Regions from separate parts of the Lysinibacillus sp. RC46 genome, predicted to be linked through region 1. Evidence: riboswitches for the same ligand, from Rfam matches in the RefSeq annotation. Region 1 holds a riboswitch; the other holds the start of a gene.

The links. Region 1 has a riboswitch for lysine ahead of ABH966_RS02890 (aspartate kinase). Riboswitches for the same ligand answer to the same signal wherever they lie in the genome.
Region 2: linked by a shared signal. The riboswitch ahead of ABH966_RS17995 (amino acid permease) and the one ahead of ABH966_RS02890 (aspartate kinase) in region 1 are both predicted to bind lysine.

What each region holds. Positions count from the first base shown of each region.
Region 1 is NZ_JBGCCF010000002.1:200,741-208,210, forward strand. It holds gene ABH966_RS02880 (YslB family protein) at 78-512, shown strand; gene ABH966_RS02885 (methyl-accepting chemotaxis protein) at 1,043-2,302, opposite strand; gene ABH966_RS02890 (aspartate kinase) at 2,730-3,968, opposite strand; lysine riboswitch at 4,187-4,365, opposite strand; gene ABH966_RS02895 (hypothetical protein) at 4,502-4,696, opposite strand; gene uvrC (excinuclease ABC subunit UvrC) at 4,707-6,497, opposite strand; gene trxA (thioredoxin) at 6,639-6,950, opposite strand; gene ABH966_RS02910 (amino acid permease) at 7,075-7,470, opposite strand, start outside.
Region 2 is NZ_JBGCCF010000021.1:1,828-9,297, forward strand. It holds gene ABH966_RS17985 (nitric oxide synthase oxygenase) at 6-1,052, shown strand; gene ABH966_RS17990 (CynX/NimT family MFS transporter) at 1,145-2,353, opposite strand; lysine riboswitch at 2,529-2,705, shown strand; gene ABH966_RS17995 (amino acid permease) at 2,793-4,256, shown strand; gene ABH966_RS18000 (hypothetical protein) at 4,810-5,031, opposite strand; gene ABH966_RS18005 (response regulator transcription factor) at 5,435-6,127, shown strand; gene ABH966_RS18010 (sensor histidine kinase) at 6,132-7,067, shown strand; gene ABH966_RS18015 (ABC transporter ATP-binding protein) at 7,204-7,470, shown strand, end outside.

The DNA.
Region 1 (7,470 bases):
ATCGTTTTTTCTCGAAAAATCTATCTTTACTTTATCAGTGTCGAATTTTAAGAAAATTCTAAGAAAGAAGGCTTTCAATGTTAAACACTTCATCTCCTACAATCTCAGCATTTGGCTATGAGATAATTCGCGATTATATTTTATCTTCCATTCTTGGTAAACACGAAGATGATGTCCTTTACTGGGCAGGAAAAGATCTAGCTCGGAAGTTCCCATGTACAAGTCAAGATGAACTTATCGCATTTTTCGCAGATGCCTGTTGGGGTAATTTAGAGCTTGTCAAAGAATCGAAAGATGGACGTATATTCCAGTTGACAAATGATCCAGAACTGTTACAAATCGGTCTTCGAAGCTTTAGACTTGAAGCAGGATTTATAGCTGAGCAAATCCAGCAAGTAAAAGGTTATTTAACAGAATGCTATGATGAAAAACGTGAAAAGCAACAAAATGTAACGTTCACAGTAAAATGGGACGTTAAAGAAAGAATCATGAATACCGTTCCTACAGAATAAAACGAAAAGGATTGCCATCCCACATTTATGGATGACAATCCTTTTTATGTATACAATAGAATTTAATTGTAGCGAAGATTGGGCAACTCCTTGGAGTAGCGTCATAAATGGACAAGCGAAGTAGCTCCATTGGACGCCCCCAGTAAAGCGTCGTGATGGAACAGAAATCACCCCCTCGTTATGATGATGAGTTTAGGGATGACATGTTGCTAAAGCGTATGTCATGTGAATTGGCTGATTGGAGTGGAGGCTGGGCGACTCCTTGGGGATCAGCAATAGAGGAACGAAGGCTAAGAACATCACGTCCTGTGATAACGCCTTCGTAACCAACATCGTGTTGGCCCGAGACCCTGGAGCGAGCATAGCGAGTGAAGCGGCTCATCGGACGCCCCCAGGAAGCTCTGCTCTGCGCGAAAGCGAAGCGTCAGCAACAAATGTTTTCTGTAGCGAAAAGCAAAGCGACAGCTACAAAGCGCCTAGCCAGAACGGAAATCACCCCCTCGTTTATGTTTACGAATCATTTTTCTAATTTATAGTTGTGCACGTCTTTCTTTTAAAAGTACATCTATTAACCCAATAAATGCCTCCAAAATATTAAGTGAGTGTTGAATCATTTCTTCTATGTTATTAATTGACAGTTCATTCACTAATTTTTGTGCGGCCATATGTACTAATTCATGTGGTTGTTCAATATGACGATATTCTGGTAAGTTCTGATATTCCTCAAAATGTCCGTAATACCATTTTCCAAACATACATTGATGATACGTTTTTATCGTTTCTTTCTGACCAGCCTTTTGAATAGCATTTCGTAAAAAGCTAGCATGATCCATTAACCTTGCTGCCAATTGGCTAACTACCGTTTGCTCTGATGGTTTTCTGATTGTCGGTGCAATAGCTTTTAACATTTCAGATACTTGATTTTGTATTATATTCGAGAAGTCACTAGAATGTGATAATTCCGTCGTCGTTTCCGCTAAACGACCTACAGCTATTACATTTTCTTCTGATGCAACTGTTATTTGATGAATACCATGTGCTGCTTCTTCAATATTTCTACTTGTTACAGTCAGATTAGCAATATTGTCCTTCATGACACTTATAAAGTCAGTTAAATAATGTTCGACTTCTTTAATATTTGTTATTGTATTATGTAATTTCTTATCAATGACTGAGCGAATCTTTGTCATTTCTTGCAATGAACCTTTCGAGCTGTTGGCTAAATTCCCTACCTCCATCGCGACAACATTAAAGCCTTTTCCATGCTCACCAGCACGTGCGGCTTCAATAGAGGCATTTAAAGATAGTAGTTGCGTTTGATCGGCAATCCCGGTTACACCTTTACTGATATCATCCATTTTAGTCATTTCATCATTCAGTTGCTCTGTTGAATTTGCTCCTTTGGTCAACAGCTCCTGAACCATTTCACCTTTTGAAATGGATGATTCCATTTCTTCTACAAGTAGTAATGAATGCTGTTTTATTTCTTGAATGTTTGCATTAACATTTTGCTCAACCGCAAGCACCTCCTCTGTATTTGACGACATTTCTTCACTCATTGCTGAAATATCCCCTACACTCGTAGAGACATTTTGAACCTTTAAAGCCGTTTGAAAATTAATTAACTCCATATGCGCTAGTACAAAGTCTAAAATCGCATTTTTCACATCAATACTTTCCTGCTCAAGTTCCAATTCCAAAATTCGCTTTTTTAATATTTGTATTTCTAAATCGTTGTGCTTCTCAACGCTTTCATCCATTGACTTTTGAAATAAACCAAATAACCCCATACAAACTTCCACCTTCCCTTTGGTAAAACATGTCATATTTTATTATATAACAATAGAATTAGATAAAGTATTAAATTGATGTGAACAAAAAAGGATGTGCCTTTTACTGACACATCCTCTTCAACATTATATGAAAAGCGCTTGTTCTAAAATCAATTATGCCCTTCTTTCCGTCGCTTTGGCTGTTCTATCCACGATTTTGGTGGCTCTATCCATGAATTTGAGTGCTCTATCCACGACTTTGGTGGTTCTATCTACGATTTTGGGTGCTCTATCCACGATTTTGGTGGCTCTATCCACGAATTTGACTTTGGGTGCTCTATCCATCTTTGACTCTTTTAAATTGCGTCCGAAGGCATTAGGCCAACAAATGTTTTTTGCGCGAAAGCGTAGCGTCAGCGGCACGAAGTTGATCACTCAGTTGTCGCTACACTTTCTGTACAAAAGACATTTCCTGAAATAAATTAAATTCATCATGTAATGCATTTGCTGCACGAATCATTTCGTCCTGAGGTACAACGACAGACACTTTTATTTCAGAAGTACTTACCATTTTTACAGGGATATCTTCACGGCGTAGACGATCAAACATTCGGGCAGCCACCCCTGGATTAGATGCCATACCAGATCCAATAATGGAAACTTTCGCTAAACCAATTTCAAAATCAGCAAAACTAAATCCTAGTGATACTTTACTATCTTCTAGTACACGTAATGCTTCAGCGAACTCCTCTTTTAAAATGGTAAATGATACAGTCGGCTTTAAGCCATCAATTATTGCTTGTACGATTATATCGACGTTTATACGATTTTCCGCAAGTATTGTGAACATATCTGCTAACGAAGCATTAGAATAAGCATCATAACCAATCGTTAAGCGAATAACGTCTGACTCATAGGCAACACCTCGTACAATTAAATTTTTTTCCATTTCAACTTCCTCCTTCAATAAAGTACCTACTGTATCTATTTCGCTCGACCTAATGATAACCGGGATTTGAAACTTCTTTGCTAACTCTACAGCTCGCGGGTGTAAAATTTGTGACCCTAAGTTTGATAGCTCTAGCATCTCATCATAGGAAATTTCTTTTAGCTTTTGTGCCCCAGCAACATGACTTGGATCAGCTGTATAGACTCCATCCACATTCGTGTAAATATCTACCCGCTTCGCCTTCAATTTTGCTGCAATGGCTATAGCTGTCGTTTCCGCCCCACCTTTACCTAACGTCGTAATATTCCGTAAATTATCGATACCCTGTTCCCCAGCAACGACTACGATTTTCCCCTGTACAAAATGCTCTTCTATTCGTCTAGCATCCATCCCATCAATACGGGCATTGCTATACATAGCATCAGTTTCAATGCCTGCCTGCCAGCCCGTTAATGACACAGCATCATATCCTTCCTCCTGTAAAGCAATTGCCACTAATGTACTAGTAAGTTGTGAGCTTGTTGAAAGTAATGCGTCTAGTTCACGCTTAGATGCATTGTCTGATAAATCACGAACCATCTTTGTTAATCCTTTAGATATACTCCTCATAGCTGTAGTGACAACGACAACATCAAAACCTCTTTCCTTTTCTGCAATCGCCTTTTGCGCAACATTTTGAATGTGCTCTGTTGATGCTAATGCAGCACCACCAAATTTCATCACAACTCTCGCCATCTTTATCATTCTCCTTCGTATTCAATCATTTTACTGATTATAAAGTAGCTATGCTTTTGCAGCTTTTCACAAAATAACACCACAAAAGCAAATAGCACCCCTTCACCTCTTAGGTAAAAGTAACAGACTTGAAAAAATGTTGTTTCGGAAAACTAAAAAGGCAGCTCCTCACATAACGTGAAAGCTGCCTATAACATGTACAATAAAGTAACTTGCGCATGTGTGATAGCTCTCCGAAACGTTTAGAATCGACAGTCTTACATCTCTTAAATGTAAAACCAGCACAGCATCGGAAACAACGATGCTCCACTTCGGCAAGTTCCCCTTTCATACATTTTCACTGGACTTGTTCGTCCTCGCATGTACTACTCTTGAACCTTGCACCTCTATCATCACTAAATAGTGATCGTATTTAATTGAACCTTAGTGAAGAAATTTCCAATTCAATAAGTAGAAACTACTAAAAAAACTAAGGCGCCGTATATAACATCGCTTTATTGAAGAGCAATGTTATATACAACCTTAGCATACGTCTAATCCTTTGACAATGTGTCTTGTCGAAAATCAATTTCGCCTTGGCGTAATTGCCGCTGACGCTTCGCTTTCGCGCAGAAGACATTTGCCGCTGACGCTTCGCTTTCGCACAGATAAACAATGCGTCCGAAGGCTTTATTTTCATTCAGTAGGTGTTTGTACACCCACTGAAAAGGAATTCCATCTGCATTCATCTCACTACCTTTAGAGGTGAGAGTCTTCTGCTGAATGAAAATAAGCATGAATATTGCTAGCAAGATTAGCAGGCATCCCTGCTTCTTGTAATGCCTGCATACTTGCCTCACGAATTTTTTTGACAGAACCAAAATGCTTGAGTAATTGTTGTTTTCGCTTTGGACCAATTCCCTCTATATTATCGAGGACAGATTGTATAGCGTGTTTCTCATGCTGCTGTCGTAAGAAGGTTATAGCAAAGCGGTGTACTTCATCCTGAATTCGTTGTAATAAGTAGAATCCATCACTTGTACGTTTTAACGCAATAACTTCTGGTGGATCACCAAATAGAAGCTGTGAAGTATTATGCTTTTCATCTTTTGCTAATCCGGCAATTGGAATGACAAGGCCGAGCTCATCCTCTAATACTTCACGCGCGACTTCCATTTGTCCCTTCCCACCATCTATTAGTACTAAATCCGGTAAAGGTAGACCATCTTTTAATACACGTGTGTATCGACGACGTATTACTTCCTGCATTGCCCCGTAATCATCGTGCTTGGCGGCGGTACGTGTTTTGTATTTTCGATACTCCTTCTTCGCAGGTTTTCCATCGATAAATACAACCATTGCAGATACAGCATCTGTCCCATGCATATGACTATTATCGAAGGCTTCAATCCGTAACGGCGTAGAAATGCCCATCGCTTCACCGAGCGCCTCACATGCTCCTATTGTGCGCTCTTCCTGACGTTCAATAAGCTGGAACTTCGCTGCTACAGCAATTTCAGCATTTTTCGTCGCTAATTCAACTAGCTCTTTTTTTTGCCCACGTTTTGGTGTCAGTACCTTAACTTCTAGTAATTCCGTTAAAATATCTGCATCAATAGATCGTGGGATAAAAATCTCCTTAGGTTTAATGTGCTCTAGCTTCTCGTAAAATCGTCCAACAAACGTTAAAAATTCCTCTTCTGCCTCTTGATAAACCGGGAAAATCGAGACATCTCGCTCTATAAGCTTTCCTTGACGAACAAAGAAAACTTGAACACACATCCAACCCTTCTCGACGGCATAGCCAAATACATCACGATTCGTTGTATCACTTGATACGATTTTTTGCTTTTGCATGACTGTATCGATATGTGCAATTTGATCGCGAAATTCCTTTGCACGCTCAAACTCTAAATTTTCTGCGGCCGCTAGCATTTTTACTTCTAGCTCCTTTTTGACTTCCTCAACCCCACCATTTAAAAATTTTGTCATATCCTCAATCATATCGTGGTAAGTTTCAGCTTCAATATCCTTCACGCAAGGGGCTAGACATTGCCCCATGTGATAATACAAGCAAACCTTGGTAGGGAGTTGTACACATTTTCGCAGAGGATACAAACGATCTAGCAGCTTTTTTGTCTCACTTGCTGCATACGCATTCGGATATGGCCCAAAATATTTCGCCTTATCCTTTTTCACTTTTCGTGTTGTAATAAGACGTGGATGTTTCTCATTTGTAATTTTTAAATACGGATACGTTTTATCATCCGTTAGCATAATATTGTACTTCGGATCATGTAGTTTTATAAGATTAAGCTCTAAAATTAAAGCTTCAATATTGGAGGATGTCACAATGTACTCGAAGTCTTCTATTTCGCTTACAAGTCTCTGTGTTTTCCCTTCATGCGTACCAGTAAAATACGAGCGTACTCGATTTTTCAGCACTTTTGCTTTCCCGACATAAATAATGGTTCCTTGTCGATCTTTCATCAAATAGCAGCCAGGCTGATCTGGTAAAATTTCAAGCTTTCGTTTAATTAAATCATTCATCGCCTACCTGCCCCCTTTTTCTAAAAAAGCAAATAAAGATTTGTCTATTCTCAAATATAACGTTCGCTTTTTCTCTATATTATATAACGAAAAAAAGCCAAGCACATCATATTGATGGCTTGACTCATTTTTTCTTACAAATTAAGCATGTTTTGCGATAAATGCTTCTAACGCTTCTTTTGGTTGGAAACCAACAGTTTTGTCTACTAATTCACCGTCTTTGAATAATAGTAATGATGGGATAGACATAATTTGGTATTGCGCTGCAGTACCTTGGTTGTTATCTACATCTACTTTTACAATTTTAGCCGCACTACCTGCAGCATCCATTTCTTCAAGAACTGGTCCAATCATTTTACATGGTCCGCACCAAGCAGCCCAAAAGTCTACTAGTACTAAACCTTCTTTAATATCGTCTTGGAAAGTTGCATCTGTTGCATGTACAATTGCCATTTGAAATCCTCCTTAAACTTACTATGTTTGTAGTATAGCATGGATAAATTCTCTTGAGCGAACAATCTGCCTAGTATGCAAAAATTATGAAAAATAAGGTCGAAAAAGGCATTAAGTTGATTTGTTATTTAGCCTCATTTTCTTGAAAACGACCTTTAAAGACATAAGTTAGCGTAATAAAGAGATAAATAGCTAATGTAATACCTGTTACGATAATAGATGTTGTGAAAATAATACCAATCAGAATTGCACTTAACGCAATAATAGCGATCCAAGTTGTATAAGGGAACAATTTTACTGCATAGGTACTTGTTTTTTCCGGCTGTTTTTTACGCGATTTCAGATGTGCAATCGCAATAATTAACCAAATAAATAACACGGTATATCCAAGCGAACCCATTAGGAAATCAAAAGTTTTGCTTCCCGCAAATAAAGAAAATATTACAGCCATATATAAAGCTAACGTACACGCTAATATGGCATATACCGGAACTTTTCTTTTTGATAAATGGGCAAAGAT
Region 2 (7,470 bases), on a different contig from region 1:
TCAATATGAATTTACATGAAGTACAGCGGTTTTTAGAACTTTATCAAGTAGAACAAAATGAATCAAAAACATGGCTAGACAATAAATTACAGCAAATTAAAATAGCAGGCGAATATATACCGACAACGGAAGAATTAATCTTTGGTGCGCGAGTAGCATGGCGCAATAGTAATAAGTGTATTGGTCGATTGTTTTGGCAATCGCTGAATGTTGTTGATGCCCGTGATATTTCAAAAGAAGAGGATATTTTCAACGCATTGCTTGAACATATTCAATATGCAACAAATGATGGAAAGATTCGTCCAACAATAACGATTTTTGCACCGGGGCGTGTACGTATATGGAATCATCAGCTAATCCGTTATGCTGGCTATGAAACGGAATCTGGAATCGTTGGTGATCTGCATTCTGTTGAGTTTACAAAAGTATGTGAGTCACTCGGCTGGCAAGGTAAGAGAACAGCATTTGACGTGCTTCCACTCGTTGTACAGGTGGATGGAAGGGAACCACAAGTGGTTACTATCCCTGACGAATATGTACTAGAGGTACCTATTCGTCATCCGGAATCTGCTCAAGTAGAGAAGCTAGGATTAAAATGGTATGCAGTGCCGATTATTTCAAGCATGCGCTTTCAAATGGCAGGTATTGATTTTGAGGCGGCCCCATTCAATGGTTGGTATATGGGTACAGAAATTGGAGCACGTAATTTAGCAGATCATGAGCGTTACAATATGTTGCCCGCTATAGCAGAAATTTTCAATCTTGATACAACTAAACAGGCTTCTCTATGGCGTGATCGCGCATTAGTTGAGCTGAATATTGCCGTTCTGCATTCCTTTAAAGAAGACGGTGTCAGCATAGTAGATCATCATACAGCTGCACAGCAATTTAAATTGTTTGAGGAAACAGAAGCAGCAGCGGATCGAAAGGTTACTGGCAATTGGACGTGGTTGATTCCACCTCTCTCACCAGCTACGACTCATATTTTCCATAAACCTTATGTTAATGTTTACAATACACCAAATTACTTTTATCAGAAACCACCTTATTAGTAGAGAAAGGCAGCACACTTTAAGATTGTGCAAATACAAAGCGACCCATGATCAATTATGCCGAGGCATAATTTAATCATGAGCCGCCCTTTTTAATTCACATATTCATTTTTAGAAGCCCTAAATGAACATATAAAGAGAATAAATGTTACGACAACAAATAACCAGCCGGTGATATTCCAACCACCGAATAAATCATGTAAATAACCAAATAAGATTGGACCGATTGCGGCTAATAAATATCCTAGTGATTGCGCAAATCCTGATAAATCAGCTGCCTCAAAAGCTGTACGGGTACGTAGTGTAAAGAACATCATCGCTAATGCGAATGAAGCGCCTCCGGCTAAGCCTAGTAGCACCATCCACAGTACAGCGAGGGTCGTCCATTCCATGACTACTCCGATAAAGCCAACTAAGTAAAATACTGTAAACATTAATACGAGAGGACGTTGAGATGTCATTTTACTAGCGATAATAGGAACAGCTAAAGCCATTGGAACTTGTGAAAATTGCATGATGGAAAACATCCAGCCTGCGCGATCTGCAGCTAATCCTTGTGATATATATATTTCAGGAATCCAAGCGGCGGTTGTGTAGAATAATAATGACTGAAATCCCATAGCCCCTGCTACTGCCCAAGTAACAGGTGATTTCCATAATGGTGTACGTTCTTTCGTAGTCTTATTAGTCGGTTCAGGCTTATTAAATTTCAACTGTGGAATCCAAATTACAATAGTTAACACCACAAGAACAAGTGAAATGGCCAGTGCACCTTGCCAACCAAGTGATGAATTGGCAACAGGATAGCTAATGCCAGCACCGAGTCCAGCCGTCAAATTCATCGACATTGTGAAAAATGCCATAAGTAAACCTACGTGAAAGGGAAATTTCAATTTAAGTAATCCTGGAATTAGTACATTACCAAATGAAATGGCTATACCAATTAGCATCGTACCAAATACGAGTAAACTAGTTGTGCCAAGGGAGCGTAGTACAATCCCTCCCCCTAAAAGAATAGTTGATAAAAATAATGTTAATTCTAGTCCAAATTTACGTGCGACAATTGGAGCGAATGGTGAAATGATTGCAAATGCTAGCAATGGGATCGTTGTTAGAAAGCCTGCTAGTATATTGGATATGCCGAGGTCTTCACGGATAAAGGAAATGATAGGTCCAACAACTGTTAGCGGCATCCGTAATGTCGAGGCAATACAAATTATTCCGATAACGAGCAATAAGGTTGTACCTTTCCAGTTAATTTTCCTGCTAGGATAAGTATCGGTATGTTCATGAGTAGTCAGATAAATCCCCCCTTGTTAGAACAAACTTGATTGAATCACTATACCACTTTATCACAATAATAAAAATAGTGGAAAATTCACAAAATATAGAATATTAATCGAGTTATTGAAATGCCATAGGTCGTATGTTAAACTAATACCCATCATAAATTTAATATTTAATGCCTCATGTTTGTAGTGAGGTAGAGGTCGCGGTATTTAAGAGTATGTTAATGGAAATGACAAGCATTAGAGAAATTAGCTGAAAGGAAATACTGCCGAAGTGTGAGGGGACTTGAAAACCTCATGCTGGGGCTGTCTCCGAAAGGAACAGAACTGTCACGTTTGAACAACGTGTTGAGCTATCATTTTGAAGGAACAGAGGATTTACTTAGCCATCACAGCAACGTTCATGTGATGGCATTTTTTTCGCCTCTTAAAAAAGGAAGGAAGCTATATCGTGAGTGAAATAAAAGTCAATCAGCTCGGTCATAAAGCACCGAAGCTGAAAAAAGAATTAAAAAGCCGTCATATTACAATGATTTCATTAGGCGGTACAATCGGTACTGGATTGTTTTTAGCTAGTGGAGGTGCCATTGCGCAAGCAGGCCCTGGCGGTGCACTACTCGCCTATGCATTAATCGGTATCATGGTGTATTTTTTAATGACGAGCTTAGGGGAAATGGCAGCTTATATGCCATCATCGGGCTCATTTAGTACGTATGCTACAAAATTTGTAGACCCAGCTCTAGGCTTTGCGCTTGGCTGGAACTACTGGTACAACTGGGCAATTACAATTGCGGCAGAAATTTCTGCTGTCTCATTAATTATGAAATATTGGTTCCCAGATAGCTCATCAGCACTTTGGACTGTTTTATTTATTGCTGTCGTTTTAACGTTTAATCTATTATCTGTAAAAAGCTATGGTGAAAGTGAATATTGGTTTGCCATGATAAAGGTTGTAACTGTCATCATTTTTATTATTATCAGTTTCCTAATGATTTTTGGTATTTTAGGAGGAAACGCTCCGGTAGGCTTTACGAATTTCTTTATCAGTGATGGACCATTCCACGGTGGATTTCTTGCTACATTTGGTATTTTCTTAGCTGCTGGATTCTCGTTCCAAGGGACAGAGCTACTTGGAATAACAGCAGGTGAAACAGATGATCCTGGTAAAAATATTCCGAAAGCTGTTAAGTCTGTTTTCTGGAGAATTCTTTTATTCTATATTTTAGCGATCGGTGCAATTGGGCTGCTGATTCCATTTACAGACTCACGTTTGCTATCTGAAGATATCGCTGTTTCACCATTTACACTGGTGTTCGACCGTTTAGGAATTGCCTTTGCTGCTTCATTGATGAATGCTATCATTTTAACGGCAATGCTGTCAGCAGGGAATTCAGGGCTGTACGCATCTTCTCGTATGCTTTGGCAATTGGCAGTAGATGGACATGCACCGAAATTTTTCGCTAAACTAAGCCGTCGAGGTATTCCGATTTACGCATTACTGGCGACTTTAGCTGTAGGCTCCCTAGCATTTTTAGCTTCATTCTTTGGTGATGGTGTAGTCTATATGTGGCTTCTAAATGCCTCTGGGATGTCTGGCTTCATTGCTTGGCTAGGAATTGCATTTAGCCATTACCGTTTCCGTCGAGCATTCGAGGTACAGGGCTTAGATCCGAAATTGTTACCGTATAAAGCAAGGCTATTCCCATTCGGCCCGCTATTTGCCTTTACGGTTTGTATGATTGTTGTTATTGGACAAAACTACAATGCCTTTATGGGTAATACAATAGACTGGTATGGAGTCCTTGTCTCCTATATCGGTATTCCACTGTTCTTATTCTTATGGCTTGGCTATAAAATCAAGCATAAAACTAAAATGCTTCCATTAGAGCAATGTGATTTAAAAGTCGAACAATAAAAAATAAAACTGTCCTGTAAGTCATAGAAATTGACTTGCAGGGCAGTTTTTTTAGTTTAATAATAAATTTGTAATTCTAGACGTACAATCAAAATACTTCAAGTGAACGATTAATCTTTAAGGTTCAAAACCTCGTATCACCATAATTGCAATCATCGATCCGTAGATGACAAGAATAAGCAAAATGATGAGTAATCCTAAATATTTAGAAATACCTGTTTGTTTTGATCGAATTCCGGATATCCCAAAATAAACACTCATTATCCACAGTAGAGCACCTAAATAAAAGTAAATACCAAAAATGCTGTTTTCACTTAATGAACTAGCATAAAACAATAACAACCCAATAATACAAAATATAATAGAAAAAAACCGTAATTCCTTCTAAAAGTCATTTTTCCAGCCCTTTCTAAATTATTTTGATTATTGCTAACAATATACCAATCAATACAGTATGTTACAAATCTGCATTTTAGGCTTCAGATAAAATTACTGGAGAGAATAAAAAGGGGACTTTAGTTTCTCGAATCGTCCCCACTTTTGGTGCGCAACCTTAATATGGTAAAATGATAGATAAATAACACATCATCAAATTTTGGGTAGGACATTTGTTGAAACGTATACCATGCATATAAGTTGATTGGAGTGGAGGCTGGGCGACTCCTTGGGGATTAGCAATAGAGGAACGAAGGCTAAGAACATCACGTCCTGTGATAACGCCTTCGTGACCAACATCCTGCTGCTGACGCTTCGTTAGCACTACGCTTTCGCGCAAAAAACATCTGTTGCCCCAAGCGGCTCATCGGACGCCCCCAGGAAGCTCTGCTCTGCGCGAAAGCGAAGCGTCAGCGGCAAATGTTTTATCTGTGCGAAAGCGAAGCGACAGCAACAAATGTTTTATCTGTGCGAAAGCGAAGCGACAGCAACAAATGTTTTATCTGTGCGAAAGCGAAGCGACAGCAACAAATGTTTTATCTGTGCGAAAGCGAAGCGACAGCAACAAATGTTTTATCTGTGCGAAAGCGAAGCGACAGCAACAAATGTTTTATCTGTGCGAAAGCGAAGCGACAGCAACAAAGCGCCCAGCTGGAACGGAAATCAACCCCTCTTTGTGGTGATGATCATAGTAATGACAAGTCATATATATACTGCTTTATATTAGAAAGAGGTGCATGAAAGTGCAAAAGCATATTTTACTAGTAGAAGATGACGAAGCCATTCGTGAAATGGTAGAAAACTATTTAACGATGGAGGGGTTTCTTGTTACCTCTGCAGTAAATGGAGAAGAAGCATTACAAAACTGTTTAAACAACCCCTTTGATTTAGTGATCTTGGATATTATGATACCGAAACTTAATGGATTAGAAGTTTTAAAGATTATACGAGAGCAAGCATCACTTCCAATTATCATTATGTCAGCCAAAGATAGTGATGTTGATAAAGCATTAGGATTAGGGTTAGGGGCAGATGATTATATTGCCAAGCCATTTTCGATGCTGGAATTTTCGGCACGTGTTAAAGCCGTAATTCGTAGAGCTACAAAATACTCCAGTCAAGTAGAGGAGAAGAAAAATATTGTAGAGATAGACAAATTATCGATCGACCTTGTTAATTTTTCAGTTGAGAAGAATGGACAGCAAATAAAGCTCACATCAAAGGAATTTGGCATCTTAAAATTATTCGTGACAAATCGTAATCGAGTTTTTACAAAGCAGCAAATTTATCAATTGATTTGGAATGATGCTTACTATGGGGATGAAAATATTATTAATGTACATATAAGAAGATTACGCGAAAAAATTGAAGACGATCCATCCAATCCTCTATATATTAAAACACTTTGGGGAATCGGCTATAAATTTGAAGGATAAACTGATGATTATATTACTATTACTAATGATTGTGTTACTTTTAGGTATTATTATTTTTCAGGTGAGAGCAAAAAAACAACAAAACGCTATGATTCAATACATGCATCAAAAACTGCAAGCAATCATTAACGAACAATCGAGCGAAAAGATTTTAGTGTCGACGGCTAATCAAGAATTACAGCAGCTACTAATTGCGATGAATGCGTTGCTAGACCACAACCAAAAAGTACTGGCGACACATCGAAAAATGGAAAGCTCTATGAAAAAGATGTTGGCCAATATTTCTCATGATCTTAAAACGCCTTTAACAGTTGTACTAGGTTATACGGAAATGCTGAAGCTTCATCACTCACTTAGTGAAGAGGAGCAGAGACGATTGCTCACTGGCGTCCATTCGAAAACATTGGAAGTATTGAAAATAATCCATACATTTTTTGACCTGGCAAAATTGGAGGCAGGAGATACAGACTATCCAATGACGAAAATTAATGTAAGTGAAATTTGCCGAAAAAATATTTTATCATTTTACGATATGATCACATCTATGGGCCTAGAGATCGATATAGCAATACCAGAGATATCCGCATATGCACGTGGCAATGAAGAAGCGTTAGATAGGGTTTTGAATAATTTACTGTCCAATGCAGTTGCCTATGGAGCGGCAGGGAACATCATTGGGCTCACAGTAAGAAATGATGATACGAATATTTTTATTGATGTATGGGATCGTGGTAAGGGGATCGACGAATATCATATTGATAATGTTTTTGAAAGAATGTATACACTTGAGGATTCCAGAAATAAATCCTTCCAAGGGAGTGGCCTTGGCTTAACTATTACAAAACGCCTTGTAGAATTAATGGAGGGTTCCATCCAGCTTTCTAGTATCCCATATGAGAAGACCATTTTTACAGTTTCTTTAAAACGAATGACATACTGAGCAGCCATGCTTGTAGAGCTTTTTAAGTGCTTTACAAGCTTTTCTTCTGCGCTTAAGAAATTTGTAAGAATCAAGTAATAAATTAGAGAGTTTCATTTTTTATAATAAGGATAGCAAATTTAAAGGAGAGATCTACATGACATATATTGTGAAAACAAATCAGCTTACGAAGGTGTTTGAGGGGAAAGAAGTCGTTTCTGCTGTGACTATGCATGTGAAAAAGGGAGAGATATACGGTTTTTTAGGTCCTAATGGTGCCGGAAAAACGACAGTCATGAAAATGCTAACAAACCTTACAAAGCCAACGAGTGGAGATATTGAAATCTTTGGTGAAAAATTAATGGACCGCTCATTCGACGTGCTGAAAAGGATGGGAACGATTATTGAATACCCAATTTTTTAT